One region of the Hydrogenophaga luteola genome, then DNA from elsewhere that is predicted to be linked to it. Evidence: predicted binding sites of a transcription regulator. Region 1 holds the regulator's gene; each other region holds the start of a gene.
The links. The regulator sigma-54, encoded in region 1, starts transcription at its own class of promoters, with help from an activator protein. The targets are predictions, from matches to a motif close to TGGCANGNAANCTGCTTT.
Positions count from the first base shown of each region.

Region 2: atzF (allophanate hydrolase) is a predicted target of sigma-54. The motif match lies at 4,908-4,925, and genes of this name have one in related genera.
Region 3: nifE (nitrogenase iron-molybdenum cofactor biosynthesis protein NifE) is a predicted target of sigma-54. The motif match lies at 3,183-3,200, and genes of this name have one in related genera.

Region 1 covers NZ_JBHRXX010000004.1:156,125-165,610, forward strand. Annotated here, with positions in the region: gene eutC (ethanolamine ammonia-lyase subunit EutC) at 1-495, shown strand, start outside; gene ACFOPI_RS09900 (HTH-type transcriptional regulator ArgP) at 539-1,447, shown strand; gene ACFOPI_RS09905 (PsiF family protein) at 1,448-1,819, opposite strand; gene argS (arginine--tRNA ligase) at 1,935-3,632, shown strand; gene ACFOPI_RS09915 (SPOR domain-containing protein) at 3,647-4,312, shown strand; gene ACFOPI_RS09920 (thiol:disulfide interchange protein DsbA/DsbL) at 4,385-5,023, shown strand; gene lptA (lipopolysaccharide transport periplasmic protein LptA) at 5,200-5,799, shown strand; gene lptB (LPS export ABC transporter ATP-binding protein) at 5,835-6,584, shown strand; gene ACFOPI_RS09935 (RNA polymerase factor sigma-54) at 6,597-8,216, shown strand; gene ACFOPI_RS09940 (THUMP domain-containing class I SAM-dependent RNA methyltransferase) at 8,213-9,486, shown strand, end outside.
Region 2 covers NZ_JBHRXX010000009.1:29,699-39,184, forward strand. Annotated here, with positions in the region: gene ACFOPI_RS18935 (energy-coupling factor ABC transporter permease) at 1-17, opposite strand, end outside; cobalamin riboswitch at 248-488, opposite strand; gene ACFOPI_RS18940 (phospholipase D-like domain-containing protein) at 540-2,291, opposite strand; gene ACFOPI_RS18945 (hypothetical protein) at 2,738-2,998, shown strand; gene ACFOPI_RS18950 (IS110 family transposase) at 3,308-4,390, opposite strand; gene atzF (allophanate hydrolase) at 4,957-6,654, shown strand; gene ACFOPI_RS18960 (ABC transporter substrate-binding protein) at 6,701-7,714, shown strand; gene ACFOPI_RS18965 (ABC transporter permease) at 7,720-8,535, shown strand; gene ACFOPI_RS18970 (ABC transporter ATP-binding protein) at 8,532-9,353, shown strand; gene ACFOPI_RS18975 (DUF4089 domain-containing protein) at 9,350-9,486, shown strand, end outside.
Region 3 covers NZ_JBHRXX010000009.1:11,878-21,363, forward strand. Annotated here, with positions in the region: gene nifK (nitrogenase molybdenum-iron protein subunit beta) at 1-921, shown strand, start outside; gene ACFOPI_RS18825 (2Fe-2S iron-sulfur cluster-binding protein) at 1,068-1,415, shown strand; gene ACFOPI_RS18830 (hypothetical protein) at 1,418-1,735, shown strand; gene ACFOPI_RS18835 (hypothetical protein) at 1,746-2,231, shown strand; gene ACFOPI_RS18840 (hypothetical protein) at 2,242-2,598, shown strand; gene ACFOPI_RS18845 (ferritin-like domain-containing protein) at 2,611-3,090, shown strand; gene nifE (nitrogenase iron-molybdenum cofactor biosynthesis protein NifE) at 3,234-4,727, shown strand; gene nifN (nitrogenase iron-molybdenum cofactor biosynthesis protein NifN) at 4,742-6,142, shown strand; gene nifX (nitrogen fixation protein NifX) at 6,157-6,570, shown strand; gene ACFOPI_RS18865 (NifX-associated nitrogen fixation protein) at 6,563-7,060, shown strand; gene ACFOPI_RS18870 (CCE_0567 family metalloprotein) at 7,063-7,263, shown strand; gene fdxB (ferredoxin III, nif-specific) at 7,378-7,683, shown strand; gene ACFOPI_RS18880 (nitrogen fixation protein NifQ) at 7,694-8,119, shown strand; gene ACFOPI_RS18885 ((2Fe-2S) ferredoxin domain-containing protein) at 8,149-8,499, opposite strand; gene cobJ (precorrin-3B C(17)-methyltransferase) at 8,496-9,486, opposite strand, start outside.

The sequences.
Region 1 (9,486 bases):
GGGGCCCTGCGGGCCTGGCGTGCGGACAATCCAGCGCCCGACCTGGCCCTGGTGGTGGGCGACGGTCTGTCGGCCCTGGGTATCCAGCGCCACACCGTGCCCTTGTTCAATGCCATCCGCCATGCGCTGGGCGGGGCCTTCGTTCAGAGCCCGCCTGTGCTGGTGGGTCAGGCACGGGTGGCGGTGGCCGACGAGGTGGGCGAGCTGCTGGGCGCCCGCATGGTGGCCATGGTGGTCGGCGAGCGACCCGGCCTGAGCTCGCCCGACAGTGTGGGCATCTACCTTACCCACGCGCCCCGCGTCGGGCGCACCGACGCCGAACGCAACTGCATTTCCAATGTGCGCCCCGCCGGACAGGACCCGGTCACGGCCGCGCGCCGCCTGGCCTGGCTGGTGCACGAGGCCCTGCGCCTGGGCCTGACCGGCGTCGGCCTCAAGGACCACAGCGGCCTGCCCATGGTCACGGCCGCACCGTCGCAGGGGCTGTCTGGTTAAACTGGGCTGAACCGTTTCTGGTTCGCTCAAGTTTCAATTGGACATGCTGGACGCCCGCCAACTCGAAGCCCTGGCCGCCGTGGTCGAACACCGGGGCTTCGGTCCGGCCGCGCAGGCCCTGAACCTCACGCTGGCGGCGGTCTCGCTGCGCATCAAGTCGCTGGAAGAACACCTGGGACAACGCCTGCTGGTGCGCGGCAAGGCGGTGCGCGCCACCGCCGCCGGCCAGGCGCTGCTGGCGCATGTGAAACAGCTGCAGATGATGGAGGCCGACCTGCTGGCCGGGTTGCAGGGCGGGGCCGAATCGCGGGCTGGTGCGGCCTGGCAGAGTCTGAGTGTGGCCACCAACGCCGACTCCGTGGCCAGCTGGTTCCTGCCCGGCGTGGCACCGCTGCTGCAGCGACACCGCCTGCTGCTGGAGATCACCATCGACGACCAGGACCACACGCATGACGCGCTCAAGAGCGGCGAGGTGATCGGCTGCGTCACGACGCTGGCCGAGCCGATGCGGGGCTGCGTGGCCGAGCCGCTGGGCGTGATGCGCTACCGCTGCGTGGCCGCGCCCGAGGTGGTGCAGCGCTGCCGAACACCGCGCGGCGCGGTGTCGCCTCACCGCTTGCTGGCGCACCCGGCCATCATCTTCAATCGAAAGGACGCGTTGCAGGACGCCTTCCTGCTGCAGCACTTCGGCCTGAAGCAACCCAGCTACCCGCGCCACTACGCGCCTGCGGTGGACGCCTTCGAGCGGGCGATCGAACTGGGGCTGGGCTGGGGCATGGTGCCCGAGCAGAACCTGCACGGGCGGCCGGGCCTGCAGGAAGTGCTGCCCGACGCCACGGTGGACGTGACGCTGTACTGGCAGCACTGGGCGCGCGAGCCGCTGTCGGCGCAGCGGCTAACGCAGGCGGTCAAGGCGGCGGCGCATGCCGCCTTGCCGCCCGTGGCGGGCTGATCAGCCCTTCAGACAGGTGCTCATGAAAGCCTTGCGCTCATCGCCCTTGAGCGCCTTCTTGCCGGCCTCCTCGTTGCAGGTCTTCATCTTGTTCTGCTGGCTGTTGCCGGCCTCTTCCTCGCCGCTCAGGCATTTGCTCATGAAGGCCTTGCGCTCGTCGCCCTTGAGCGTCTTGGCTTTCGGGTCGGCGTTGCAGGTCTTCATGCGGTTCTGCTGGGCGGTCGGCTTCTTGTCGGCCGCGGGGGCCGCCACTGGCGCCGCGGCGGGAGCGGGTGCCGCAGCGGCGGCAGGTGCGGCCGCAGGAGCCGCCGTCTGGGCGAGGGCCAGTGAGAGGGTTCCGGTCAGGGCGAGCAGGGTCAGCAGTTGTTTCATGTGGTGCCTTGTGGGGTGAAGTGCCCGAAACGGGCCCGGAAACGATACCCGCGTTTGTCTTAAGGCTGTCTGACAGCCGGGGGCAGGGCTTTCCCGAACCTAAAATCCCGTCCCTATGCTCAAGATCAAACAGGAACTGCTGGCCGGCCTCGCGCAGGCGCTGGACCAGCTCTCACCCGGTGCCGGCGACAAGGCCGCCTTCGAATCGCCCAAGGTCGCGGCCCATGGCGACTACGCAGTCACGGCCGCCATGCAGCTGGCCAAACCGCTGAAAGCCAACCCGCGCCAGCTGGGCGAGCAGCTCAAGGCCGCGCTGATGGCGCTGCCGGTCTACCAGCAATGGGTGGCCGACATCGAGATCGCCGGGCCCGGCTTCCTGAACCTGCGGCTCAAGCCCGCGGCCAAGCAGGCCATCGTGACCGAGGTGCTGCATGCTGGCGAAGCCTTCGGCGTCCAGCCCTCCAATGGCCAGCGCCTGATGGTGGAGTTTGTCTCGGCCAACCCCACCGGCCCGCTGCACGTGGGCCACGGCCGCCAGGCCGCGCTGGGCGACGCGATCTGCAACCTCTACAGCACCCAGGGCTGGAGCGTGCACCGCGAGTTCTATTACAACGACGCAGGCGTGCAGATCGGCACCCTGGCCACCAGCACACAGCTGCGCGCCAAGGGCTTTAAACCGGGCGACGACTGCTGGCCCACCGCCAGCGACAACCCGCTGGCCAAGAACTTCTACAACGGCGACTACATCGCCGACATTGCCGAGGCCTTCAAGGCGCGTGCTACCGTCAAGGCGGACGACCGCGAGTTCACCGCGAACGGCGATGTTGAGGACTACGACAACATCCGGCAGTTCGCGGTCGCCTACCTGCGCAACGAACAGGATCTGGACCTGCAAGCTTTCGCGGTCAAGTTCGACCACTACTACCTCGAATCCAGCCTCTACACCGACGGCCGCGTGGACGCGACGGTGAATAAGCTGGTCGCCAATGGCAAGACCTACGAGCAGGACGGCGCGCTGTGGCTCAGGTCCACCGACTACGGCGACGACAAGGACCGCGTCATGCGCAAGGGCGACGGCACCTACACCTACTTCGTGCCCGACGTGGCCTACCACATCGCCAAGTGGGAGCGCGGTTTCACCAAGGTCATCAACATCCAGGGCACCGACCACCACGGCACCATCGCGCGGGTGCGCGCCGGCCTGCAGGCCGCGGGCGTGGGCATCCCCCAGGGCTACCCCGACTACGTGCTGCACACCATGGTGCGCGTGGTGCGCAACGGTGAAGAGGTCAAGATCAGCAAGCGCGCCGGCAGCTACGTGACCCTGCGTGACCTGATCGAGTGGACCAGCAAGGACGCGGTGCGCTTCTTCCTGCTCTCGCGCAAGCCCGACACCGAATACACCTTCGACGTCGATCTGGCCGTGCAGAAGAACAACGACAACCCGGTCTATTACGTGCAATACGCCCACGCGCGCATCTGCTCGGTGCTGGCCGCCTGGGGCGGCGACGTGGCTTCGCTGGCCGGCACCGACCTGTCGCCGCTGGACACGCCGGCCGCGCAGTCGCTGATGCTGCTGCTGGCCAAGTACCCGGCCATGTTGACCGCGGCGGCCGAAGGCTTTGCCCCGCACGACGTGACCTTCTATCTGCGCGAGCTGGCCGCGGCCTACCACAGCTACTACGACGCCGAGCGCATCCTGGTGGACGACGAGGCGGTCAAACGAGCCCGTCTGGCCCTGGTCCGGGCGACGGCGCAGGTGTTGCACAATGGTCTGGCCGTGCTGGGCGTGAGCGCCCCGCAGAAGATGTGAAACCCTCCCCTCCCATGAACATTTCATTCCTGCAGGCCCGCACTCAGCGTGGCGGCACCCTGGTCGGCTTCGTGGTCGGCCTGCTCGTCGGCCTGGGCCTGGCGCTTTCCGTGGCCGTGTATGTGACGCGCGTGCCGGTGCCCTTCGTGGACCGTGGCGTCACCCGCAAACCGGCCGACGATGCGGCCGAGGCCGAGCGCAACAAGGGCTGGAACCCGAATGCCGGGCTGGTGAACAAGGCGCCGCCGCTGCCGACCCCTGCAGAGACGCCGCCGCCGGTGGCCGGCGACACTGCGCCGAAGGAATCTCCGGCGGCGGAGCCCGACAAGGCGCCGGCCGCCAAAGCCGCAGACGCCGCCAAGCCGGACACCGATCCGCTGGGCGACCTGATGAAAGCCAAGGCTGGAGCACCGGCGGAGCCCGCGGCTGCACAGGGGGCCGACCCGTTCACCTACTTCGTGCAGGCCGGGGCGTTCAAGTCTCCCGAAGAGGCGCAGGCGCAGAAGGCCCGGCTGGCCATGCTGGGCATGGACGCCACCATCACCGAGCGCGAGCAGTCGGGCCGCACCGTGTTCCGCGTCCGCATGGGGCCGTTTGGCCAGAAATCCATGGCCGAGGCTACGCGCGAGCAACTGGAGGTGAACGGGGTGGAGGCGGCGCTGGTGCGGGTGCAGCGCTGATTGCACCACCGCACGAGGAACTTTTCACAGGCCCGGGAGCCTGATTCAGGTCATTTCAAGGAGTCCGATTCCATGCATCGTCGAGATTTTTCGCGCAGCCTCCTGGTGGCTGGTGCCGCCACCGCCAGCGGACTGGCCCTGTCGCCGGCACTGGCCCAGCGCGTGGCCTTCAAGGAAGGCACCGACTTCCAGCGCCTGGCCAAGCCAGCACCGACCGAGAGCCCGGCGGGGCAGGTCGAGGTGGTCGAGTTCTTTGCCTACAGCTGCATCCACTGCTACAACTTCGAGCCAGTCTTCGGCGAGTGGATCAAGCGCAAGCCGGCCCACGTCACGGTGCGCCGCATGCCGGTGGCCTTCAACCAGAACTTCGTGCCGATGCAGCGCCTGTACTTCACGCTGGAGGCCATGAACCTGGTGGACACGCTGCACGTCAAGGTGTTCAAGGCCATCCATGAAGAGCGCCTGCCTCTGACAACGACACCCGCCATCACCGCCTGGATCGAAAAGCAGGGCGTGAACCGCGAGCAGTTTCTGGGCATCTTCAACGGTCAGGCCGCCGAGCTGTCCAAGAAGGCCGTCGGTCTGCAGGACGCCTACCAGGTAGAAGGCACGCCCGCCCTGGGCATCGCCGGCAAGTTCTATGTGGGTGGACAGGGGCCGCGCACTCTGCTGGTGGCCGACTCGCTGATCGCCGAGGCCCGCAAAGGCTGACCGGTTTCTGTCACTTCTCTTCTTGAAGCCCGCCTGTGCGGGCTTCCTGCTTTCATGGCGGGAACAATGTGCCGCCGCTGCCGCGAAACGGCTTGGGCACCGCTACAATGAATGCAAGATTTGTGCCCTCATACGCCATGCACCTACACGCACCAACCCCCCGTTCCATCGCCCGGATGTTGGCCGTCATTGGCCTGACGCTGCCCCTGCTGGCGCAGGCCGAAAAGGCCGACAAGGACAAGCCCATGAACGTGGAGGCCGATGCGCTGCGTTACGAAGAGGCGCGCCAGACCAGCGTGTTCACCGGCAATGTGCTGATCACCAAGGGCACCATCCTGATGCGTGGTGCCAAACTGGACGTGCGCCAGGACCCGCAGGGCAACCAGTACGGTCTGCTGCTGGGAACGCCCGAGAAGGCCGGCTTCTTCCGCCAGAAACGGGAAGGTCTGGACGAGTGGATTGAGGGCGAAGGCGACCGCATCGAATACGACAGCAAGGCTCAGACGGTGCTGTTCACCGGCCGCGCGGTGCTGCGCCGCTACCGCGGCACCCTGCTCAACGACGTGAGCGAAGGCACCGAGATCCTCTACAACAGCCTGACCGAGGTGTTCACGGTCAAGGGTGGCGACACCAGCAAGACGGCAGCCAATCCCACCGGCCGCGTGCGCGCCATGCTCACGCCGATCCCGGAAGAGGAGAAGAACGGTCCCGCCGCTCCAGCGACCGATCCGGCGAAGCTGCGCCCCAGCGGCAAGATCACCGAGCCCAAGAAGTGACGGAGACCGTCGCCAGCGCCAGCCCTTCGGGCGACATGGTGTCGCACAGCCGTCTGGAGGTCAGAGGGCTCAAGAAGTCCTATGGCAGCCGCAAGGTGGTCAAGGACGTATCCCTGTCGGTGGACAAGGGCGAGGTGGTCGGTCTGCTCGGTCCCAACGGTGCCGGCAAAACCACCTCGTTCTACATGATCGTCGGCCTGCTGCGGGCCGATGGTGGCGAAATCCTGCTGGACGACCACCGCATCGAATCCCTGCCCATCCACCGGCGCGCCCGGCTGGGCCTGGGCTACCTGCCGCAGGAAGCATCAATCTTCCGAAAGCTGACGGTGGCGCAGAACGTGCGCGCGGTGCTGGAGCTGCAGCAGGACGCCAACGGCCAGCCGCTGTCCGCGCGCGAGATCGACGCCCGCCTGGACGAGCTGCTCAAGGAGCTGCGCGTCGACCACCTGCGCGATTCGCCCGCGCCCGCCCTCTCGGGCGGTGAGCGCCGGCGCGTGGAGATCGCCCGCGCGCTGGCCACCCGCCCGCGGTTCATCCTGCTGGACGAGCCTTTCGCCGGCATCGACCCGATCGCGGTGCTGGAAATCCAGCACATCATCAGCTTCCTCAAGTCGCGCGGCATCGGTGTGCTGATCACCGACCACAACGTGCGCGAAACCCTGGGCATCTGTGACCACGCCTACATCATCAGTGACGGTCATGTGCTGGCCAGCGGGACCACCGCCGAAATCATTGAAAACGCCGAGGTGCGCCGCGTCTACCTCGGCGAGAACTTCCGCATGTGACGGGATGAGCGGATGAAGCAAGGTCTGTCGCTGCGGGTGTCGCAGCACCTCGCGCTGACGCCACAACTGCAGCAGTCGATCCGGCTGCTGCAGCTGTCCACGCTGGAGATGGCCCAGGAGGTCGAGCAGATGCTCGACGAGAACCCGTTCCTGGAACGTGGCGAGGAGCTGGCCGATCGCGAGGATTTCGGCGTTCAGACGGCGGACGCGCCGGTGGTGGCCGGCGAGCAACTGGAAGAAGCGGCGCAGCCGGTGGTTGAGCCGCGCAGCGCCGAGCCGGACACCCGCACCGCCCCGGCCGACAGCGCGGACAGCACCGGCGACGACGTCGAGAGCCGGCTGGACGGTGCGACCCCGGTCGAAGAGAGCTGGGAAGGCGACGGCACGGTCGAGATGGCGCCCGACGACAGCGAGTGGGGGGGCGAAGCGCCTGCGCGCAACAGCGGCTCCGGCAGCGAAGACGACGACACCGCCACCGCCGCCGACCTGGCCCGTGTGCCGGTCAGCCTGCAGGACCAGCTGCACGACCAGGCGCGCTGCCTGCGCCTCTCGGACGAGGACAGCGCGGCGCTGTACTTCCTGATCGAGTCGCTCAACGACGATGGCTATCTGGAGGACAGCCTGCACGAGCTGGCCCGCGCCTGCTGGCGGCTGACCGCCGGCCGGCCCGCCGATGAGGAACCGCGCTTCGACGAGGTCGAGGCGATCGAGCGGCGCCTGGGCATCGCCCTGCAGTGGCTGCAGCAGATGGAGCCCACGGGCGTGGGCGCGCGCGACCTGGGGGAGTGCCTGCGGCTGCAGATCATGGACCTGCGCAACACGCCGGCGGCCCGTGCGGCGCTGGCGATCTGCGAGCAGCCGCTGGAGCTGATGGCCAAGCGCGACATCAAGCGCCTGTGTGCGGCCACCGGGCACGACGACGAGACCGTGCGTGCGGCGCTGACGCTGATCGCGCGGCTCGAGCCCAAGCCGGGGCGCCGCTTCGTCGACGTCGAGCGCAACGTGGTGGTGCCCGACGTGATCGTCACCCGCGCCGGTCGCGGCTTCAAGGTCTCGCTCAACGCCGAGGTGATGCCGCGCCTGCGCGTGCACGACGTTTACGCCAACGCCCTGCGGGGGCGGCGCGAGGCCGGCGGCGAAGCCGGCCACGCGGCCATGCAGCAACGGCTGCAGGAAGCGCGCTGGTTCATCAAGAACATCCAGCAGCGCTTTGACACCATCCTGCGTGTGTCCTCGGCCATCGTCGAGCGCCAGCGCAACTTCTTCATGCACGGCGAGCTCGCCATGCGCCCGCTGGTGCTGCGCGAGATCGCTGACGAGCTGGGTTTGCACGAGTCCACGATCAGCCGCGTGACCACGGCCAAGTACATGGCCACGCCGTTCGGCACCTACGAACTGAAGTACTTCTTCGGCTCCAGCCTGGGCACCGAGACCGGCGGCAATGCGTCGAGCACCGCGGTGCGTGCGCTGCTCAAGCAGTTCATTGCCTCCGAAGAGCCGTCCAAACCGCTGTCGGACAACCAGCTCTCGGACCTGCTCAAGGAGCAGGGCATCGAGTGCGCGCGCCGCACGGTCGCGAAATACCGCGAGGCGCTGCGCATCGCGCCCGCGAACCTGAGAAAAGCGCTTTGAACTCCCTTTCCCTGTTCCTTCCTTGCGCCGCAGGGGTGGAAGACTACCTCGCGGCCGAGGTCACCCGCATCACCGGCGAGACCGCTGTGCAGAAGTCGCGCGCTGGCGTGGCGCTGCAGTCCTCGTGGCGCGACGCGCTCAAACTCAACCTGCACAGCCGGCTCGCCCAGCGTGTGCTGGTGCAGCTCTGGCACGGCGGCTACCGCAGCGAGAACGACCTCTATGCCGCGGCCAGCGAGGTCGCGTGGGAGATCTGGTTCACCCCGCAGCAGACCATCAAGGTCGAGGTCACGGCCCAGCACAGCCCGCTCAAGAGCCTGAACTTCGCGGCGCTCAAGATCAAGGACGCGGTCTGCGACCGCTTCCGCGACAAACGCGGCGAACGCCCCAGCGTCAACACCACCTGGCCCGATGTGCGACTCTACGCCCACCTGACCACCGACACGGTGAGCCTCTACATCGACACCTCGGGCGAGCCTCTGTTCAAGCGCGGCTGGCGCGAGGACAAGGGTGATGCGCCGCTGAAGGAAACGCTGGCCGCGGCCATGATCGCCGCCACCGGCTGGAATGGCGCCGAAGCCGAGTCGCTGGACGACATCGTGCCGCTGTACGACCCCTGCTGCGGCAGCGGCACGGTGGCCATCGAGGCGGCGCAGATCGCGCTGCGCGTGGCGCCCGGCCTGCAGCGGCGTTTCGCCTTCGAGAAGCTGCTGCCGTTCCAGCCGCACGTCTGGCACGCGCTCAAGGACGAGGCCGCCAAGCAGCGCCGCGATTGGCCCGCCGGACGCAAGCCCATCGTGTTCGGCAGCGACGTGGCCTTCCGCATGGTCGACTTCGCGCAACGCAACGCCGAGCGCGCGGGCGTGGCCTTTGCGATGGAACTGCGCGGCGGCGACGCGCTGCAGCGCATGCCGCCCACCGACAAGCCGGGTGTGATGCTGCTGAACCCGCCCTATGGCGAGCGCATTGCGGCGGCTGGCGTGGCGGGGCAGAGCGCCCAGGTGCGCGCGGCCGAACGCGGCGCGCGCGCGCCCCGCACCTTCACCGTGGGCGCCAAGGCCGCGCCCGAACCAGGCCTGGGCCGCGAGAGCGTCCAGATGGCCGATGGCAGCGACGGCAGCGACTTCTTCCAGCGCCTGGCGGCGCATTGGAAGAGCCATTACGCGGGCTGGAGCGCCTGGCTGCTCACGCCCGACCTCAAGCTGCCCGGCAAGATGCGTTTCAAGGAGTCGCGCCGCGTGCCGCTGTGGAACGGCCCCATTGAGTGCCG
Region 2 (9,486 bases), on a different contig from region 1:
CCTGGTTCGATGTGCATGAAGTGACTCCTTGGGTTGGGTGCGTTGGACACAACGCGGTTGAAAAGTCGGCAAAGACCCAAGGGGAAAGCGAGCACAGGTTCCAGCGGCGAACGGACAGCCCCCTGCGAGCGCACGCGCAGGCGCTGGCACAGACTCGCAAAGCAATGCGAAGGGACGACATGAGGACACCGACAAAGACCCCTCACCGCCTTCCCCGACGGTGTTTGGGTAATGCGGCTGCGCCTGGGGCGCAGCCTCCTTGTTGGCCGGTATCCGGGCTGACAGAACGTTTCTCAAAGCCTTCCCGGTGTGACCCAGTGGCGAAATTTTGAGAAATGGGGGCCTTGGCAATGCCTTGGACCACCCGTCTGCTTACCGTTGCGGGGGCAGCGCAGGTTAGGTTCGTCCGTGTGGGACTCTCCCTCCTGCTTCCCGTTGAACTGCAATGCCTGAACAGCACTGCGAGCACCAACAGCGGACCATTCTATACGCGCAAAAAAAGCCGCCCGAAGCCCGGGCGGCCATGTCGAGCCACCGCCTCAGCGCGCCCAGAACGCCAGCTCGGGCGCGGCCGAGGCCAGCCGGCGGCCCAGCCAGGCGCCGGTGGTGGCGAGGTAGCCGGTCTGTGAGCTGGTGCTCTGTTTGGCCTGCTGATCGCCCAGCAGCGACAGCCAGCGGTAGTGGTCGTACACGCCCATGATGTGCGCCGCGTAACTCGCCGCCAGCTGCGGGTTGTCGCGCACGATGACGAAGTTCTCGTCGTTCGCCGTGCTGGCGTTGCCCGAGAAGTTGTGGCTGCCGGTGATGACCACCGGGTTCGTGAATGGGTCGACCACGATGACCTTGGAATGCACGATGGCGAACCCGATCACGCCGCCTTGCATGGTCAGGAACTCGTTGCGCGCCACCGTGGCCGCCCAGTTCGCCATGGCGTGCACACCGCGCGGCTGCACCACGTCCAGCGCCATCCGTTTCTTCTTCGCGTCCATCTGCAGATCCACCTCCACCGCGCGCTCGTCGGCGGCCTCGGATGGAAGCGTGCTGACCACGCCGCGCACGTACAGCGCCGGGTTCGCCTTGGACAGGTCGCGGATGGTTTTCAGCGCGCCGCTGCCGCCCGGCTGGAACATCAGGAACAGCACGCCGTCCTGCGCCGCATTGATCGCCTCGTCGATGGCCTGCAGGTCGACCTTGCCCCGGGTGCGGGTGAACCAGATGTCCGCCGACGACTGGCGGGTCTTCACCACCAGGGCGCTGCTGTTGCTGTCCACCAGCGCTGGTGGGAACGCGCTGCCGGCATCGCGCAGCCGTTCCCACTGGTCCATGAACGCGCGGGCGAACCCGCGGTGGGTCACGCGCAGGCCGTTGTTGGTCTGGGTGCATAGGCCCGTGCTGGTCCAGTTGGTGCTGCCGGTCCACACGGTCTCCGGCTGGCCGGCCGGGTTGCTCACCACCAGGAACTTGTTGTGGCCGAGCGCGCCGGGCGACGTGAAGCGGTCGTGCACCACCACACCGGCGGCCTTCAGCGCCGCGCGGGCGCTCTCGTTCTCGTCGCGCTGGCGGGCCTGTGCCGTGGTCTCGGTGGGCTTCTTGGTGATCGAGCCATTGGCCAGCACCACATGCGCCTGTCCGCCCAGCGCGCACAGCGCGTCCACCAGCTCCTGGTCGGCCAGCTCGTACAGCGCGGCGTGGACCGGCTTGCCGTGGTCCTTCGCGTCCTGCAGCAGCGCCAGCATCTCGTCGCGCAGCGCACCCGAGAGGAACTTGCGGATCGGCAGCTCGTGGTCGCCCAGGCTGTCCTTGAACGCCTTCAGCGCCTGCTTGAGTGTGGACAGGCCCTGGTCCTTGCGCAACTGCTCCAGGTAACGGGCCATGAACTGGGAGATCACCAGGCCACGGTTGAAGAACGCCGCGTAGCCATCGCGTGTGCCGCCGCTGAGCGTGGCCCAGGGTGTCCAGCGGCTGCGTTCGGAATTCAGCGGCCGAAGGGCCGCACCGTCTTTGACCATCGGCGTCACGCGGTAGCGCACCGTGTCGCCGAGGTTCACGCCATGGTCGGTCCACCACAGTCGCTGCAGGGGCCACTCCGTCGACGGCCGGTGCTCACCGGGCTTGGGCTGGTCGGCCTTGAACCCCATGCGGTTCTCGAGCACGTCCGAATGAATCGATCCGTCGCTGCGCCTGCGCTGCCGTTCGACTGCGAAGCCCAGGCAGTCCGTGATCGGCCCGTCCACGGTCCAGAACAGCAGGGCATCGTCGCAATTGACGATGAGGTTCGTCTTGACGGTCATGCTCGTCCTCCCTGCGGGCCGGTGTTGGCGCGCGTGGCGGATTCTTGCCCAGTTGCCGGGGAGGCGCAATCGTGGGGCGGTGCCGTTTGTCTGGGGGCGGGTTGCGTGATGACTGCTAAAGGCTTGCAGCCGCCTCTCCACGACGTTTGCCCGGGCGGAAGCTTTCGACCCGGAGGCGTCATTCGCGACGGTGCGAAAGCCCGGCGGCCCTGCGACCGCCTGTAGCCGGGAGGTTCCATGGCAGAGTGGGCGGCACGCCGCTAGACTGCCTTGCGATGGCGACCGTGTGTTGCCGGAATTGCCGATTCTGTTATACCTGCACATACATACAGTAATGCGCGATATGTGCATGACATTAAACACATTTTTTGGATGTGCCGAGCCATGGTATCTCGCGGGCACTGTGGGTATCCGGTGAAACACGAACTACATCAAAGTTAGGCGTCATGGCCACGACCGTATTCCTCGTCGAGCACCTTCACTTGCTGTCGCATGGTGAGGAAGACATAAAGCGTATCGGTGTCTACACCTCACGGGCACTTGCTGTCGCCGCAACCGAGCGTCTGGCAAAGCAGCCAGGGTTTTGCGACTTTCCGACCATCGTCGACCCAGCAGTGAGCGTGAGCAATGCTCAAGGCTTCTACATCAGCGAGACCGTCCTCGACCTTGACTACTGGAGCGAGGGTTATGTCACCACCACCGAGTAGTCGTGCTAGCGGTCCACGCATGCCGCCTAACCCTTCGTATATGGACTCCCCCTCAACAGTAAGAGCCTGACCGATTGGGGACCGTGGGGTAGAGCACCTGCAGTCGTATATCCGGCATCTGAAGTGGGATCGTCAATGTCCCGTGCCGACATGGAATCTGCGTCACTGCATCGCCACACGCTGCAAGCGGCAGGCAAGCTGCCGGAAGAGTTATCGGCGTATAGCGGTGTGGGAGGAACCCGGTTGGCCATGATGGTCGATCAGACCCGTCGCAAGGTGAGATGGGGTGGGTGAAGAGATCGGGTGGAATCAGGCCGGCATGACGAAGCTCTGCCGGCTTTGTTTTTTGTTCAGCCGGGCGGCCTCGTCAAACGGGGCGTGGTCGCGCAGCGTGGCGTAGCAGATGCGCGCGAGCTTGTTAGCCAGGGCGCAGGTGGCTTTGTTGTGGTTGGAGCGACCCTGCACATCCAGCGCCCAGCGGCGGATGCCGCAGACGTCTTTGCCCGCGCCCTCGGCCACCTTGGCCGCTCGTAGCACGCTGCGCGCGCCGTGGGTGAGCAGCATGCGCAGGTAGCGGTCGCCCTTCTTGGAGATGCGCCCCAGGTACCGGCTCGATCCCGAGCTGTATTCGCGCGGTGTCAGACCGAACCAACTGGAGAAGTGGCGCGCGTCCTGGAAGTGCGTCACATCGCCCGAGGTGGCCGCCACCAGGGCGGTGGCGGTGAGCAGGCCAATGCCAGGGACTGAGAGCAGCAGCGTGCAGGCCGAGCTGTGGCGGGCCACGCTGGCCAGTTCGCGCTCGACCTGGGCGATGCGCGCTTCGAGCAGGCGAATCTCTTCGAGCAGCATGCCGGCGGTGTGGCGGATCAGATCGGGCACGGCCGAGCGCGGGTCGGCCAGCACTCGGCCGATCGCCTCCACGCCGGTGCGTGCGCCTTGCGGGATGGTGATGCCGAACTCGCGACAGAAGCCGCGCAAGGCGTTGATGCGCGAAGTGCGCGTGCCCATCCAGAGCGAGCGGATGCGGTGCAGACCCTGTAGAGCTTGCTGCTCCACCGACTTCACGCGCACCGGGCGAATGTCAGAGGCGCGTGCGGCTTCGAGCAACGCGGCAGCGTCGGTGGCGTCCGTCTTGTTGCGCCGGACGTAGGCGCGCACGTACTGGGCGGGCAGCAGGCGAACGGAGATGCCCAGGCCATTGAGCCAGCGCGCCCAGTGGTGGGCCGAGCCGCAGGCCTCCATGATGACCAGGGATACAGATCGGTTGGCAAACCAGCGCTCGAACTGGGTGCGCGTCAGGCGCTGGGTTTCAACGATGCGCCATTGATCGTCGGCAACAGCGATCTGGAAAACGGATTTGGCCAAGTCGACGGCCACGGTAGTAGCATGCATCTCGGACTCCTTTCGTTTGGATGAAGACCTGATCCCCACGCCAATGAAGACCAGTGCGCGTTTCTCGCGCAAACAAACGGGGGAGTCCATCCCATCACTGCGCCTGACGTTCGCCAGCCGGCTACGCCGTCTGTCGCCCGCAGGTGAGCTCAAAAGTTGAGCGTCAGCTCCCGGCCGTGGAGGGGCGGTGAAGGGCTTGCCCTCGGGAGGCCGCTCTCGCTGCACAGCCGCCATCCGTTCTCCAACAGCCCGCTACATACATATATATATGTGTAGCGAGGGCCCTGGCCGAGACTGCCTCTGGCCACTCAAGGCGGTCCCTCCATCACAGCGATCCCCGGTCAGCCCTAGCGGCCCAAAGCTAGCCACCGCGGTTTTGACGCTCTGAAGTTGCACCCAGCCGCAGGGGGTAAGCCTGTGGATATCTCCCGGACACCTGCGCCAAGTCGGCGCCGCACAAGGCTTGCGGCAGCTTTGCCTGCTTTTTGGGCAGGGCGGGTAGGGCGCGCCTGGCATCTGGCATTCATCTTGCATCACAACTTGTATCCAAGATGGGATGAATCGAAATGGTGCAAGACCTCGACCGATCCGCAGCCTGGCTTTTCCAGCCGCCCCAGCCCGTTCAGACGACGGTGGCCGGGCCGTTGGGTGGGCTGACGTTTGCTGTCAAGGACAACATCGACGTGGGCGGCTGGCCCACCACCGCCGCCTGTCCCGCGTTCACCTACACCGCCGCCGCTCACGCTGCCGTGGTGCAGACGCTGCTCGATGCTGGTGCGTCGCTGCACGGCAAGACCAATCTGGACCAGTTCGCCTGCGGCCTGAACGGCACGCGCTCGCCCTACGGCGCGGTGCCCAACGCGATCAACCCGCTGCATGTGTCGGGCGGTTCCAGCTCGGGCTCGGCCTATGTGGTGGCCACCGGCCAGGTGGACTTCGCGCTCGGCACCGACACGGCGGGCTCGGGCCGCGTGCCGGCGGGGCTGAACAACATCGTGGGCCTGAAGCCTTCGCGCGGACTGATCAGCGCCCGGGGCGTGGTGCCGGCTGCGCAGGCGGTGGATTGCGTGTCCATCTTCGCCACCACGGTGGCGCGCGCCGCACAGGTGCTGGCCGCCGCGCTGGGGCACGATGCGGCGGATCCTTACTCGCGCACGCTGTCGCTGGCCAGCACGCCGTTCGGCGCGCGCTTCCGCTTCGGCCTGCCGGCCTCGCCCGAGTTCTTCGGCGACGAGAACGCTCGCGCCGCATTTGACGAGGCGGTTCAGCGCCTGCAGGACCTGGGCGGCGAGGCGGTGCCCGTCGACTTCGGCGTGTTCACGGCCTGCGCCGACATGCTCTACGGCAGCGCGCTGGTGGCCCAGCGCTACGAAGCCATTCGCGGCTTCTTCGATGCGCACGAGGCCGAGGTGATCGAGCCTGTGCGCAGCATCGTCGGCGCCGGCCGCCCCTACAGCGCGGCCGATCTGGTGGCGGCGCAGACCCGCCTGGCCGCCCTGGCCCAGCAGGCGGAGCCGCTGTGGCGCGGCCTGGACCTGATGGTGGTGCCGACCGCGCCCACGCACCCGACCATCGAAGCGATGCGGGCCGACCCGGTGGCGCTGAACCGCCAGCTCGGGGCCTACACCAACTTCGTCAACCTGCTGGACTACGCCGCGCTGTCGGTGCCCAGCAGCTTCCGACCGGACGGCCTGCCGTTCGGCATCACGCTGATCGGCCGCTGCGGCAGCGACTGGCAGCTCGCCGAGCTGGGCCAGCGCTACCACCACGCCACCGGCCTCACCCAGGGTGCCACCGGTCAGTCGCTGCCCGAGCCGCAGCCCATCGCAGGCCTGACGCAGGCCGCGCCGCCGCGCGTGCGCGTGGCCGTGGTCGGTGCCCACCTTTCCGGCATGCCGCTCAACGGCCAGCTCACCGAACGCGGCGCCACGCTGGTCAGCCGCACCCACACCGCGCCGGTCTACCGCCTCTACGCGCTGCCCAACACCACGCCGCCCAAACCCGGCCTGCTGCGCGTGGCGCCGGGGGAGGGCGGGCGCATCGAGATCGAGGTCTGGGAGATGCCGCTCTCCGAATATGGCAGCTTTGTCGCGCTGGTGCCCGCGCCCCTGTCCATCGGCAGCCTGCAGCTGGACGACGGCAGCAGCGTGCAGGGCTTTCTGTGCGAGCCGCTGGCGCTGCAGGGCGCGGCCGACATCACCCACCTGGGCGGCTGGCGCGCCTACCTGGCTTCCACCGCGCCGGCGCGCCTGGCCTTTCCCTGAACCCCACCCAACCACCGGTCATCTTTCAACCCGCAGGAGTCTTCCGATGAAACACCAACCCGCCGCCCCCACCGCCTCGCCCCAGCGCCGCCAGCTGCTGCAACTCGGTGCAGCCGGCGCCGCCCTGGGCCTGCTGGGTGCGCCCGCCGTGTTGCGCGCACAGACCGGCCCCAAGATCCGCATCGGGTACTGGCCCATCGCGGCGGGCCTGCCGTTCTATTCGGCGATCGAACTGGGCTACTTCAAGGAAGCCGGCCTCGATGTTGAGCCGCTCAAGTTCGCTGGTGCCCAGCAGGTGATGGAGGCCGTGCTCTCGGGCCGCGCCGACGGCACCGCCAACGGCACGGGTTCGGCCAACATCGCCATCGGCGAGATCGCCCAGCCCGGCACCTTCAAGATCTTCTGCTCCAACCCGAGCAATGTGAAGAACGTGCTCGACGAGGTGATCGTGCCCGCGGCCAGCCCGGCCAAGGTGATGGCCGACCTCAAGGGCAAGCGCATCGGCTCCGGCCCCGGCATCCAGAACGTGACCCTGGCCAAGACCGTGCTGGAGCGCGGCGGCGCCACCGGTGCCACCGTGGTCGAGCTGCCCATCGGCCAGCACGTGGCCGCGCTCGCGGCGGGCCAGATCGATGGCGCCTACACGCTCGAACCCACGGGCACCATCGGCCGCATGAACGGCACAACCAGGGTGCTCGAAGCCGGCGTGATTGCGAAATACGTGCTGGGCGACCCGATGGCACCGTGGTTCGGTGGCTCGGCCTCGCTGTCCTCGGAGTTCATCCAGAAGAACCCGGAGGCCGCAAAGAAATTCGTCGCCGCCTACGGCAAGGGCGTGGCTTATGTGCGCAGCAGGTCAGTGGAGGCGCGCCAGTACCTCAAGGGCTACACCGCCATCGAAGGCGCGCTCACCGGCGAAGTGCCTCTGGCCGCGTACACCATGTACAACGAGTTCACGCCCGCCGACGTGGCGCACTTCCAGAAGTTCTTCGACCTGTTCGCTGAGAAGGGGATCTTCTCCAAGCGCCTGATGGTCGACTCGATGCTCTACAAGGGTTGAGCGCGATGGAAGCGACCAAGCCCTGGAGTCCGCCGGCCTCGGCCGGCGCGCCCACGCCACCGAAGAAGGCCGACTGGGGCAAGGCCCTGCCGTTCGTGGGCCCGGTGGTGCTGTTCATCATCTGGGACCTGGTGGTGCGGCTGGGCTTCATCAAGCCCATCCTGCTGCCGCCGCCCATCGACGCGCTGGGCGCGCTGATCGGTGGTCTGGCTGGTGGCCCGCTGATGACGGACTTCCTGGTCACGGTGTGGCGCACGGTGCAGGCCTTCCTGATCGCCGCCATGCTCGGCATGCCGCTGGGCGTGCTGCTGGGCAGCAACGAGAAGGCCTACCGAAGCGTGGAGTTCCTGATCGACTTCTTCCGCTCCACGCCTTCGTCGGCGCTGATCCCGCTGTTCCTCATGATCTTCGGCGTGAGCGACATCAACAAGGTCGCCATCGCCGCCTTCGGCGCGCTGCTGATCGTGGTGTTCAACAGCGCCTACGGCGTGATCAATGCGCGCAAGCAGCGCGTGATGGCGGCCAAGGTGATGGGCGCCACGCGCTGGCAGGTGTTCAAGGACGTGCTTATCTGGGAAAGCCTGCAGCCCAGTTTCGTCGGCCTGCGCTCGGCCGTGTCCATGGCGCTGGTGATCGTGATCGTGGCCGAGATGTTCATCGGTGCCGACAGCGGGCTGGGCAACCGCATCATCAACTCGCAGCAGGTGATGAACGTGAAGGACATGTACGCGTCCATCCTCGCGGCCGGTGCGCTGGGGTATGCGCTGAACGTGTTGTTCCTTCTCATCGAACGAAAGATCGTTCACTGGAGCGGCCGATGACCACTGTTCTGAATGCCCCTGTGTTCGCCGACGTGCCAGTGCCCGAATTCAGGCCCGGGCCGGCGGGCACGCACATCACCATCCGCGGCCTCACCAAGTACTTCGCGGGCTGGCCGCTGTATGAGAACTTCGACCTGGACATTCCGAAGCACAAGATCGTTTCGGTGTTCGGCCCCAACGGCTGCGGCAAGAGCACGCTGATCAACATGATCGCGGGGCTCATCCCCATCGACAGCGGCGAGATCCTGTTCGACGGCAAGTCGCTCAAGGACACCAAGATTGGCTACGTGTTCCAGAACTACCGCGAAGCGATGTTCCCGTGGATGCGCACCATCGACAACATCGCCTACCCGCTCAAGCTCGAAGGCAAGAGCAAGGCCGAGGTGGACCGCCGCATGGCCGAGCTGGTGGCCTCTTTCGACGTGAAGTTCGACCTCAACCGTTACCCCTATGAGCTTTCGGGCGGACAGCAGCAGACGGCGTCGATCATGCGCGCGCTGGCGCCCAACCCGGAGGTGCTGTTCCTCGACGAACCCTTCTCGGCGCTGGACTTCGAGATGACGCTGTTCATCCGCGAAAAGCTGCAGGAGGTCTTCATGCAGACCGGCACCACCATGATGCTGGTCTCGCACGATCTGGAAGAGGCCGTGTACCTGGCCGACCAGGTGCTGCTGCTGACCAAGCGGCCGACGAAAGTGGCCGAGATCCTGCCCTACGACGACCCGCGCCCGCGCACCACGGCCACGCTGTCCGAACCCAGCTTCGTCAGCGCCAAGAAGCGCAGCCTGGAGATTTTTCAGCGCGAGGTGCGGCGATGACCGACGAGCAGACCCTGGCCTATGTGAAGGCCGTCGCCGTGGTGGTGGGCCTGCCGCTGGACGAGGCGCAGATCGCGCGCGTGGCGGTGCACCTGCAGCGCACGGCCGGTCTCGCGGCCACGCTGGAAGACAT
Region 3 (9,486 bases), on a different contig from region 1:
GGCACCGCCGAGAAGCTTGAGCGCGTGCCCGACGACAGCATCAACTTCATCGCCGGCTTCGACGGTTTCGTCGTCGGCAACATGAAGGAGATGCGCCGCATCTTCAGCCTGTTTGGCGTGAAGGTGAACGTGCTGTGCGACCCGTCGGGTTCGTGGAGCACCCCGACCGATGGCGAGTTCCGCATGTACGAAGGCGGCACCACCAAGGAAGAGGTGATCGCCGGCCTGCACGCCAAGGCCACCATCGTGTTCCAGGAGTACTGCTGCGAGAAGACCAGCAAGTACATCGCCGAGAAGGGCCAGGAAGTGGTCGTGCTCAACGCGCCCGTGGGCGTGGCCGGCACCGACGAGTTCCTGATGGCCATCAGCCGCCTGACGGGCAAGCCGATCCCGGCCGAGCTGGAGCTTGAGCGTGGCCTGCTGGTGGACGCCATGGCCGACAGCCAGGCCCACCTGCACGGCAAGCGCTACGCCCTGTACGGCGACCCGGACCAGATGCTGGGCTACGCACAGTTCCTGCTGGAGCTCGGTGCCGAGCCGGCCCACGTGCTGGCCACCAACGGCAACGAAGCCTGGGCCGCGAAGGTGCAGGCCCTGTTCGACTCGTCGCCCTACGGCGCCGGCTGCAAGGTCTATCCCAAGCGCGACCTGTGGCACATGCGCAGCCTGCTGTTCACGGAGCCGGTGGACTTCCTGATCGGCAACACCTACGGCAAGTACCTGGAGCGCGACACCGGCACGCCGCTGGTGCGCATGGTGTTCCCGATCTTCGACCGTCACCACTACCACCGTTTCCCCACCTGGGGCTACGAGGGCGGCATGCGTGTCCTGGTGAACCTGCTGGATGAGTTCTTCGAGACCCTGGATGCGAACACCATCGTGCCGGGCAAGACGGACTACTCGTACGACATCATCAGATAAGGCCCCCCCGCGCCGCCTTCGGCGTCACCCCCCGGGGGGCGCCGCTGGCGGCCCGGCAAAGCCGGTTCCGCGGCGGCACTGGACGAGCTTCCCCTTGCTCGCTTGGGTCGCTGCGGTCTGCGGTCATTTCATTCAGTGAGGCTCTCATGGCCAATGTGACTTTCAGTTCGCCGCGCATGAAGAAGGACTTGACGGTCTATGCGGTGGCGGGTGACACGCGGACTTTGCTGGCGGTGGCGAAGGCGAACAACATTCCGGTGGACTTCGAGTGCGAGAACGGCGAGTGCGGTTCCTGCCAGCTCAAGGTGACGGTGCTGTCAGACAAGACGCCGATCGGTGTCGCGCTGACCGAGAAGGAAAAAACCGTGTTGCGCTTTGCCGGCAAGATCACGCAGCAGCAGATCGAGGACGCCGAGACCAAGGACCTGCCGCCGCCCTGGCGCCTGGCCTGCCAGTTCGTGGTGCGCAGCGAAGACATCCTGGTGGAGTTCTGATCATGACCAAGACCCTCGTCAAGACCACGCAGGACGGCCGACCGGTCGAAGTGATTGACGGTTGGGTCTGCCTGGCCGGCCTGAAAGAGGCCGACACCCTGGTGCCGGTGATCGAGCACCCGAACCGCCAGGCCATCCTCGCGGCCGTGCCCGGTGCCACGCACATGGCCGGACGCCTGCCGCTGACGCACGAGGAAGCCGCGATCGCGCAGGGCGCGATGACGGCCGAGCAGCGCACCATCGACACCAGCCCGATGGCGATTGCGCAGCGCCTGCGCCGTGCCATGTGGGCCAAGGCCGTCGCCGAGGGCGTGGAGTGAGCGCACGGCCATGATCTACGTGCTGCAGTGCCCGCCCGATGCCGAACCCCTGGCCTGGTTCGCCTACCACCCGGACGACCTGCTGCACAAGCTGGCGGCAGATGATCCGCTGGAGGCCTGGGAGATCCACGACGAGGTGACGCCGCGAGCGCTGCTGGAGGCACTGGGCCACGACACGGTGGACGCCGCCGCCCGGGCGGCCTTTCCGGCCGTCTGCGCGCTGGGTGACCAGTACGGCTGGGACACCACGCTGTACCGTGCAGACCACCTGCTCGGCCGTGGCGTGCTCAGCCCCGATCCGGTGGACGTGCGTGCGGCCACCGTGGCGACGCTGGCCGTGCGGCCGGGCGAATTCCGCGTCTACTGGAGCGACCAGGACGCCGTGCTCGCCACCGAAGGCGGGGATGAATGGCTCTGCGCCAAGGAGCGCTGGCGCGCCCGCCACGCGCTGCACCAGCAACTGCTGTCGCTGGAAGTCCTGGCCGACAACCTCTGAGGAGATCGCGATGTTGCATCGCATGCAGTGCGACATCGTGCGGACCGCGGGCCAGACGATCCAGACACTGCTGGCGGATCTGCAGAACGAAGACGAGCTGTTCGCCAGCACCGCCACGCTGCACGCCGTGGAGGCGCAGCTGCTGGTGATGTCGCAGACCCTGGCGCACCTGGCACCCGAGCTGCATGCCCGGCTGCACCGCATCGACTGGCAGGGCTGGGGGCAGCTGCACCACCTGCTGGAAACCGGTGGCCAGCCGCGGCGCGAAGCGGTCTGGTACGGCGTGCGCGCGCTGGTGCCAGCCACGCTGGAACTGATCGCCGAGTTGCGAAGAAGAGAACCTGCCTGGTTTGGCATTGACTACTGAAGAAAGCACACCATGGAATCCGTCGAAGCCTTTCTGGCCCACGCCATCCGCATCGAACAGGAGGCCGCCCTGCGCTTCGGCCAGCTGGCCGATGCCATGACCACCCAGGGCAACCGTGAGGTGGGGCGCCTGTTCCGCCAGCTCGCGGACTACTCGCGGCTGCACCTCGCCGACGCCCGTGAACGCGCCGGCTACCGTGAGCTGCCGCCGCTGCGGCCCGAGGACTACACCTGGCCCGACATCGAGAGCCCTGAGGCCGCGGCCATCTGGGCGGCCGACCCGATGCTGGGGCGCGAGCAGGCCCTGCAGGTCGCGCTGGAAGCAGAGCAGGGTGGCCTGGACTACTACAGCGAGGTCATGAAGAACACCATCGACCCCGAGCTGCGTGCGCTGGCGAAAGAGTTCGCCGACGAAGAGGCCGGGCACGTGGCCGAACTCCAGCGCTGGATCGAGCTGCACCGGGAAGGCAAGCCGCTGCCCACCGATGTCTGATCTCCCACGACCCGTCGCAAACCATCCGTCGCGATTGCTTCAAACCCTTCACAGAAGCGGCGCCAATCGGCCAAAAGCACCACCAAATCGCCTGGCATCAAACCTGCAAAGAGCCCCTCAACCCACGTTGACAGGAGCTCGCCATGTCGGTATCTCTGAAGGCCAAGATCGCTGAAGTGTTCGAAGAGCCCGGCTGCGACATCAACCAGGGCAAGAGCGAGAAGGAACGCAAGAAGGGCTGCACCAGGCAGCTCTCGCCCGGCGCAGCCGCCGGGGGCTGTGCGTTTGATGGCGCCAAGATCGCGCTGCAGCCGGTGGCCGATGTGGCCCACTTGGTGCACGGGCCCATCGCCTGCGAGGGCAACAGCTGGGACAACCGCCACAGCGCGTCCTCGCACTCGCAGATCTACCGCACCGGCTTCACCACCGACATCAACGAACTCGACGTGATCTACGGCGGCGAGAAGCGGCTGTTCAAGTCGATCCGGGAAATCATCGAGAAGTACGACCCGCCCGCGGTCTTCGTCTACCAGACCTGCGTGACCGCGCTGACCGGGGACGACATCGAGGCGGTGTGCAAACGCGCGGCCGAGAAGTTCGGCAAGCCGGTGATCCCGGTCAATGCGCCGGGCTTTGCCGGGCCCAAGAACCTGGGCAACAAGCTGGGCGCCGAGGCCATCCTGGATTACGTCATCGGCACCGTGGAACCCGAGTTCACGACGCCGTACGACATCAACATCATCGGCGAGTACAACCTGGTGGGCGAGCTCTGGCAGGTCAAGCCGCTGCTGGACGCACTGGGCATCCGCATCCTCTCGTGCATCAGCGGCGACGGCAAGTACAACGAGATCGCCTCGGCCCACCGCGCCAGGGTCAACATGATGGTCTGCAGCAAGTCGATGATCAACATCGCGACCAAGATGCAGCAGCGCTACGGCATCCCGTATTTCGAGGGTTCGTTCTACGGCATCAGCGACATGAGCGAGACGCTGCGCCAGATCGCGAAGCTGCTGGTGCAGCAGGGCGCCGACGCCGAACTGCTGGAGCGCACCGAGCGCCTGATCGAGGTGGAAGAGGCGCGGGCCTACAAGCGCATCGCCGAGTACAAGGCGCGCCTGGCCGGCAAGCGCGTGCTGCTGATCACCGGCGGCGTGAAGTCCTGGTCGGTGGTGGCGGCGCTGCAGGAAGGCGGCATGGAGATCGTCGGCACCAGCGTCAAGAAGAGCACCAAGGAAGACAAGGACAAGATCAAGGAGATCATGGGCGAGGGCGCCGACGCCCACATGATCGACGACATGACGCCACGCGAGATGTACGCGATGCTGCGCGACGCACGCGCCGACATCATGCTCAGTGGCGGCCGCTCGCAGTTCGTGGCGCTGAAGGCGCGCATGCCCTGGCTGGACATCAACCAGGAGCGCTACTACGCCTATGCCGGTTACGAGGGCATGGTCGAACTGGTGCACCAGATCGACCGCACGATCTCCAACCCGGTGTGGCAGCGCGTGCGCATCGCCGCGCCCTGGGGCGACGACGGCGAGACCCTGGGGGCGGTGGCCCCGACCGCATCGACGGCGCATCTGAGCGCAGTCGCGGCGCACGCCATGGGTCTTGAGCCCGAAGAGATCCCGGTCTGAGCAGGAGACACGACATGGCAAACGTTGTCGAGTCCAAGAAAGCCTGCACGGTCAACCCGCTCAAGATGAGCCAGCCGCTGGGCGCGAGCCTCGCTTTTCTGGGGCTGGACAGCTGCATGCCGGTGATGCACGGCTCGCAGGGCTGCACCTCGTTCGGCCTGGTGCTGCTGGTGCGGCACTTCAAGGAAGCCATCCCGCTGCAGACCACGGCGATGAACGAGGTGACCACCATCCTCGGGGGCTACGAGAACATCGAGGCGGCGCTGCTCAACATCCGCAAACGTGCGTCGCCCAAGCTGATCGCGATCTGCTCCACCGGCCTGACCGAGACCAAGGGCGACGACGTGAACGGCTTTCTGGCGCTGGCGCGCCAGAAGCACCCTGAACTGGCCGACACCGAGATCATCTACGTGTCGACGCCCGACTACGTCGGCGCGTTTGAAGACGGGTTCAAGCACGCCATCACCGGCATCGTGAAGTCGCTGGTGAAGCCGCTGCCGCCGGTGCAGGACCAGGTCACGCTGCTGCCGGGCAGCCACCTGTCGCCCGGCGACATCGACGAACTGCGCGAGACCATCGAGGCCTTCGGTCTCAAGGCCATCGTACTGCCCGACGTGTCGGGTTCGCTGGACGGTCACATCCCGCCCGACTGGCGCGGCACCACGCTGGGCGGCACCTCGCTCGACGAGATTCGCGCGGCCGGTGCGTCGTCGTGGACCATTGGCGTGGGTGAGCAGACCCGTGAAGGCGCGGAGGCGCTGCAGGCCATCAGCGGCGCGCCGTTCGAGATCTTCGAGCGGCTGACCGGCATCGAGGCCAACGACCGGCTGTTGATGCGGCTGTCGCAGCACAGCGGCCGCCCGGTGCCCGCCAAGTACCGCCGCCAGCGCAGCCAACTGCTGGACGCCATGCTCGACGGCCATTTCTACACCGGCGGCATGACGGTGGCCATCGGCGCCGAGCCCGACCTGTTGCTGGCCATCGGCGCGCTGCTGCACGAGATGGGCGCCGAACTGCGCTGCTGCATCAGCACCACCCAGTCCGCGTCGCACGCGCTGCTGCCGGCCGAGGCCGTGCTGCTCGGTGACCTGGAAGACCTGGAGCAGGGCGCGAAGGACTGCGACCTGATCGTGACCCACGCGCACGGCCGCCAGGCGGCGCAGCGCTTGGGCAAGCCGCTGCTGCGCATGGGCTTTCCGGTGTTCGACCGCATTGGCAACGCGCACCGCGTGCAGGTGGGTTACCGCGGGACGATGAACCTGATCTTCGAGATCGCCAACCTGATGATCGAACAGATCCCGCACCACCACGAAGGCGACTGGCCGCTCACACCCGAGGCGCGCCGTGCCGCCATGACGCGCAGCGGCACCGCCCAGGCCACACCCCCCAACCCGCTGGCCGAGGCCAGTGCCTGAAACAGGAGTCCACCATGAAGATCGCATTCGCCACCCAGGACAAGGAAAGCGTGAACGCGCATTTCGGCTGGGCCAAACACATCCTGGTCTACGAGATGGACGCCGACGGCTACCGCTTCGTGCAGAGCTTCGACTTCGGCGACAAGCTGCAGGAAGACGGTGACGAGGACAAGCTCGCACCCAAGCTGGACGCCATCCACGACTGCGCCATCCTGTACGTGGCGGCCATCGGCGGTTCCGGTGCGGCGCGGGTGGTGGCGCTGAAGATCCACCCGATCAAGGTGCCACAACCCGAATCCATCTCCGAGATCCTGGAGAAATTGCAGGTCGTGCTCAACGGCACGCCGCCCCCCTGGTTGCGCAAGGCCCTGCAGAAGGACAGCGCCCCCTCCTTTGACTTTGAAGACGACGAGGTGACCCATGGCTGAAACCGCCACCCCAGAGACAGAGACCACCGACGCCCCCAGCGACGAGGCCATGCTGGCCACGCCCTTCGTGCAGCAGCTGGTCAAGCAGATGCGCGCGCAGGACACCCACGGCCAGTGGGAAGGCAAGAGCGATCTGAAGATCCTCAAGCCCTTCATCCTCACCGCCGAAGAGCGGCGCGCGATTCCGATCATGGGCGACCCGGACCCCGAGACGCTGTGGCACCTGGAGATCTTCTACAACGCCATCGCCGTGGCCATCGAGCGCGAGACCGGCCAGATGGTCTCGCCCATGATGAAGATGAGCCACGAAGGCTTTGGCCGCATGGTGCTGATCGCCGGCCGCCTGGTGGTGGTCAACAAGCAGCTGCGCGATGTGCACCGCTTCGGCTTCCCGTCGCTGGCCAAGCTGGCCGAGGCCGGTGGCAAGTTCCTCACCGAGGCCGTGACCATGATCCGCACCTACCCCGACGTCGCGAACTACGGAGCCTGACCATGAGTGAATCCGCCGACGAACTCAAGCTGCGCCTGAAGAAGCTCAACGCCCAGGCGACGCAGGCCAAGATGGACCTGCACGACCTGTCCGAAGAGCTGCCCACCAACTGGGAAAACATCCTGTCGGTCGCGCAGCGCTGCCACGACGCCCACGCCGCGCTGATGGAAGCCCGAAAAGCAGCCGCAGCGGCAACAACGTAACCCCCCTGCGCCGCTTCGCGTCTTCCCCCCAGGGGGACGCACCTGGTGGCCCGGCAAAGCCGGTTCCACGGGTGCCCTGACCGATGCCGCTCACACCGCCAAGGAGTTTGTTTCATGAGCGCGTTTTCCGTCACCCTGCCCAGCGGCGCGACCTGGACGCCGACCTTTGTCGCGTCGCTGGATGAAGAGAAATGCATCGGCTGCGGCCGCTGCTTCAAGGTCTGCCCGCGCGGCGTGCTCGAACTCGTCGGCCTGAACGACGAGGGCGAGCGCATCACTGTCGACCTGGACGGTGATGACGACGACGAGTACGAAAAGAAGGTGATGACGATTGCGCACCAGGAGCTGTGCATCGGCTGCACCGCCTGCTCGCGCATCTGTCCCAAGAAGTGCTACACGCACGCCCCGGCCAACGCCTGAGGAGTCCGCCATGCTGCAGCCCGTCGCACCCCGCCTCGACTGGGCCACCCTCGAAGGGCGCATGCGCTCGCGCAGCGACGAGATCGACGACCTGATGGCGCTGCTGCTGGAACACGCCGAGCCGTCGGCCGGCCCCAAGGCCGACCGCTACCACGTGGCCTGGCTCATCGCCTGCGCCAGCCTCGGCGATCAGCACCTCTGGCAGGACCTGGGTTTGCCGTCCCGCGACGCGCTGTCCGCCTTGATGGCTCGCTGGTTCCCGGCGCTCAAGGCGCTGAACGTGGGTGACATGAAGTGGAAGAAGTTCTTCTACCGCCAGCTGTGCCTGAAGGAAGAGATCCTGATCTGCAAGTCGCCGACGTGCGATGACTGCGGCGACCGTGGCGCCTGCTTTGAGCAGCCCTCGCTGGAACACACCAGGGAGCGTGGCGTGTGATGGGCAGGCGGCCCGGGTTCGCTGAGCGGTCAATCCGCTTCGCAGGTCCCCGGCCCCTGGTGGAACACCAGATCGGCGACCACCTGTCCGCCCACCAGGTGCTGCCCGATGATGCGGTCCATGTTGTCGGGGGTCACGCCGTGGTACCAGGTGCCGTCGGGCTGCACGCACAGGATGGGACCACCCTTGCAGGCAGCAAAACAGCTCACGCGGCTGCGCTTGACGCGCAGCGCGCCTTCGTTCAGCCCGGCGGCCTTGAACTTCTCGCCCAGGCTGTCGAACAGCGCCTGCGCCGCGCCGTCCTGCGTGCAGCGCGTGCCGGTGCAGACCAGCAGGTGCCGGCGGTAGTCGCCGATGCGGGGTTTTTCCGTGCTGCTCATGCCTCGGTCTCCTCGGTGCCGGCCTCGGCCGGTGCGTGTTCGTCGGGTGCCGCCAGCACCTGTGCGATGTAGTCGGCGGGCAGGCGGTGTCGGCTGGCGAGTTCGGCCAGGCCCGCGCCGGCCGCTTGCTCGGCCCGCAGCCCCTCGATCCAGCCCAGCAGACCGCTGGAGAGCGAGCGGCCAGCCTTCTCGCCTTCGCGGGTCTCGAAGCCCTGGTCCACGTCGTACTTGTTGGCGTAGCCACGCGGGGTGACCATCAGCCCCTCGCGCAGGAAGGTGCTGCTGTTGCCGATCAGCACGGTGCTGAGCATGCCGATCTCCTGTTCGGCCATCTGGTCCAGGGTGGTGTGCACGATGTGCTGGCGGCGCCGGTAGGCGCTCTTGACGATCGCCACCGGCGTGTCTGCGCGGCGGTGGCGCAGGAAGAGGCGCTGCGCTTCGACGATCTGGCGCGTGCGGCGCCCGCTCTTGGGGTTGTAGAGCGCCACCACGAAGTCGGCCGCGGCGGCGGCGTCCAGGCGCCTGGCGATCACCGGCCAGGGCGTGAGCAGGTCGGACAGCGAGATGGAACAGAAGTCGTGCGTCAGGGGCGCACCGACCAGGGCGGCGCAGGCGTTGATCGCCGACGCACCGGGCACGATCTCCACCGCCACGTCGTCCTCCGGCGTCCAGCCGGCCTGGAACAGCACCTCGTAGGTCGGGCCGGCCATGCCGTAGACGCCGGCGTCGCCCGACGAGATCAGCGCCACCTTCTTGCCCGCGCGGGCCGCTTCCAGCGCATGCACGGCGCGGTCCAGCTCTTCGGTCATGCCCTTGCGCACGACTTCCTTGCCCTCCAGCAGGTCGGCCACCAGCTTGATGTAAGTGACATAGCCCACCACCACATCGGCCTCGGCGATGGCGGCCCGCGCACGCGCGGTCATGTGGTCGGTGTGGCCGGGGCCGATGCCCACCAGGCTGATGCGGCCGGCCGTGCCGGTGATGCCC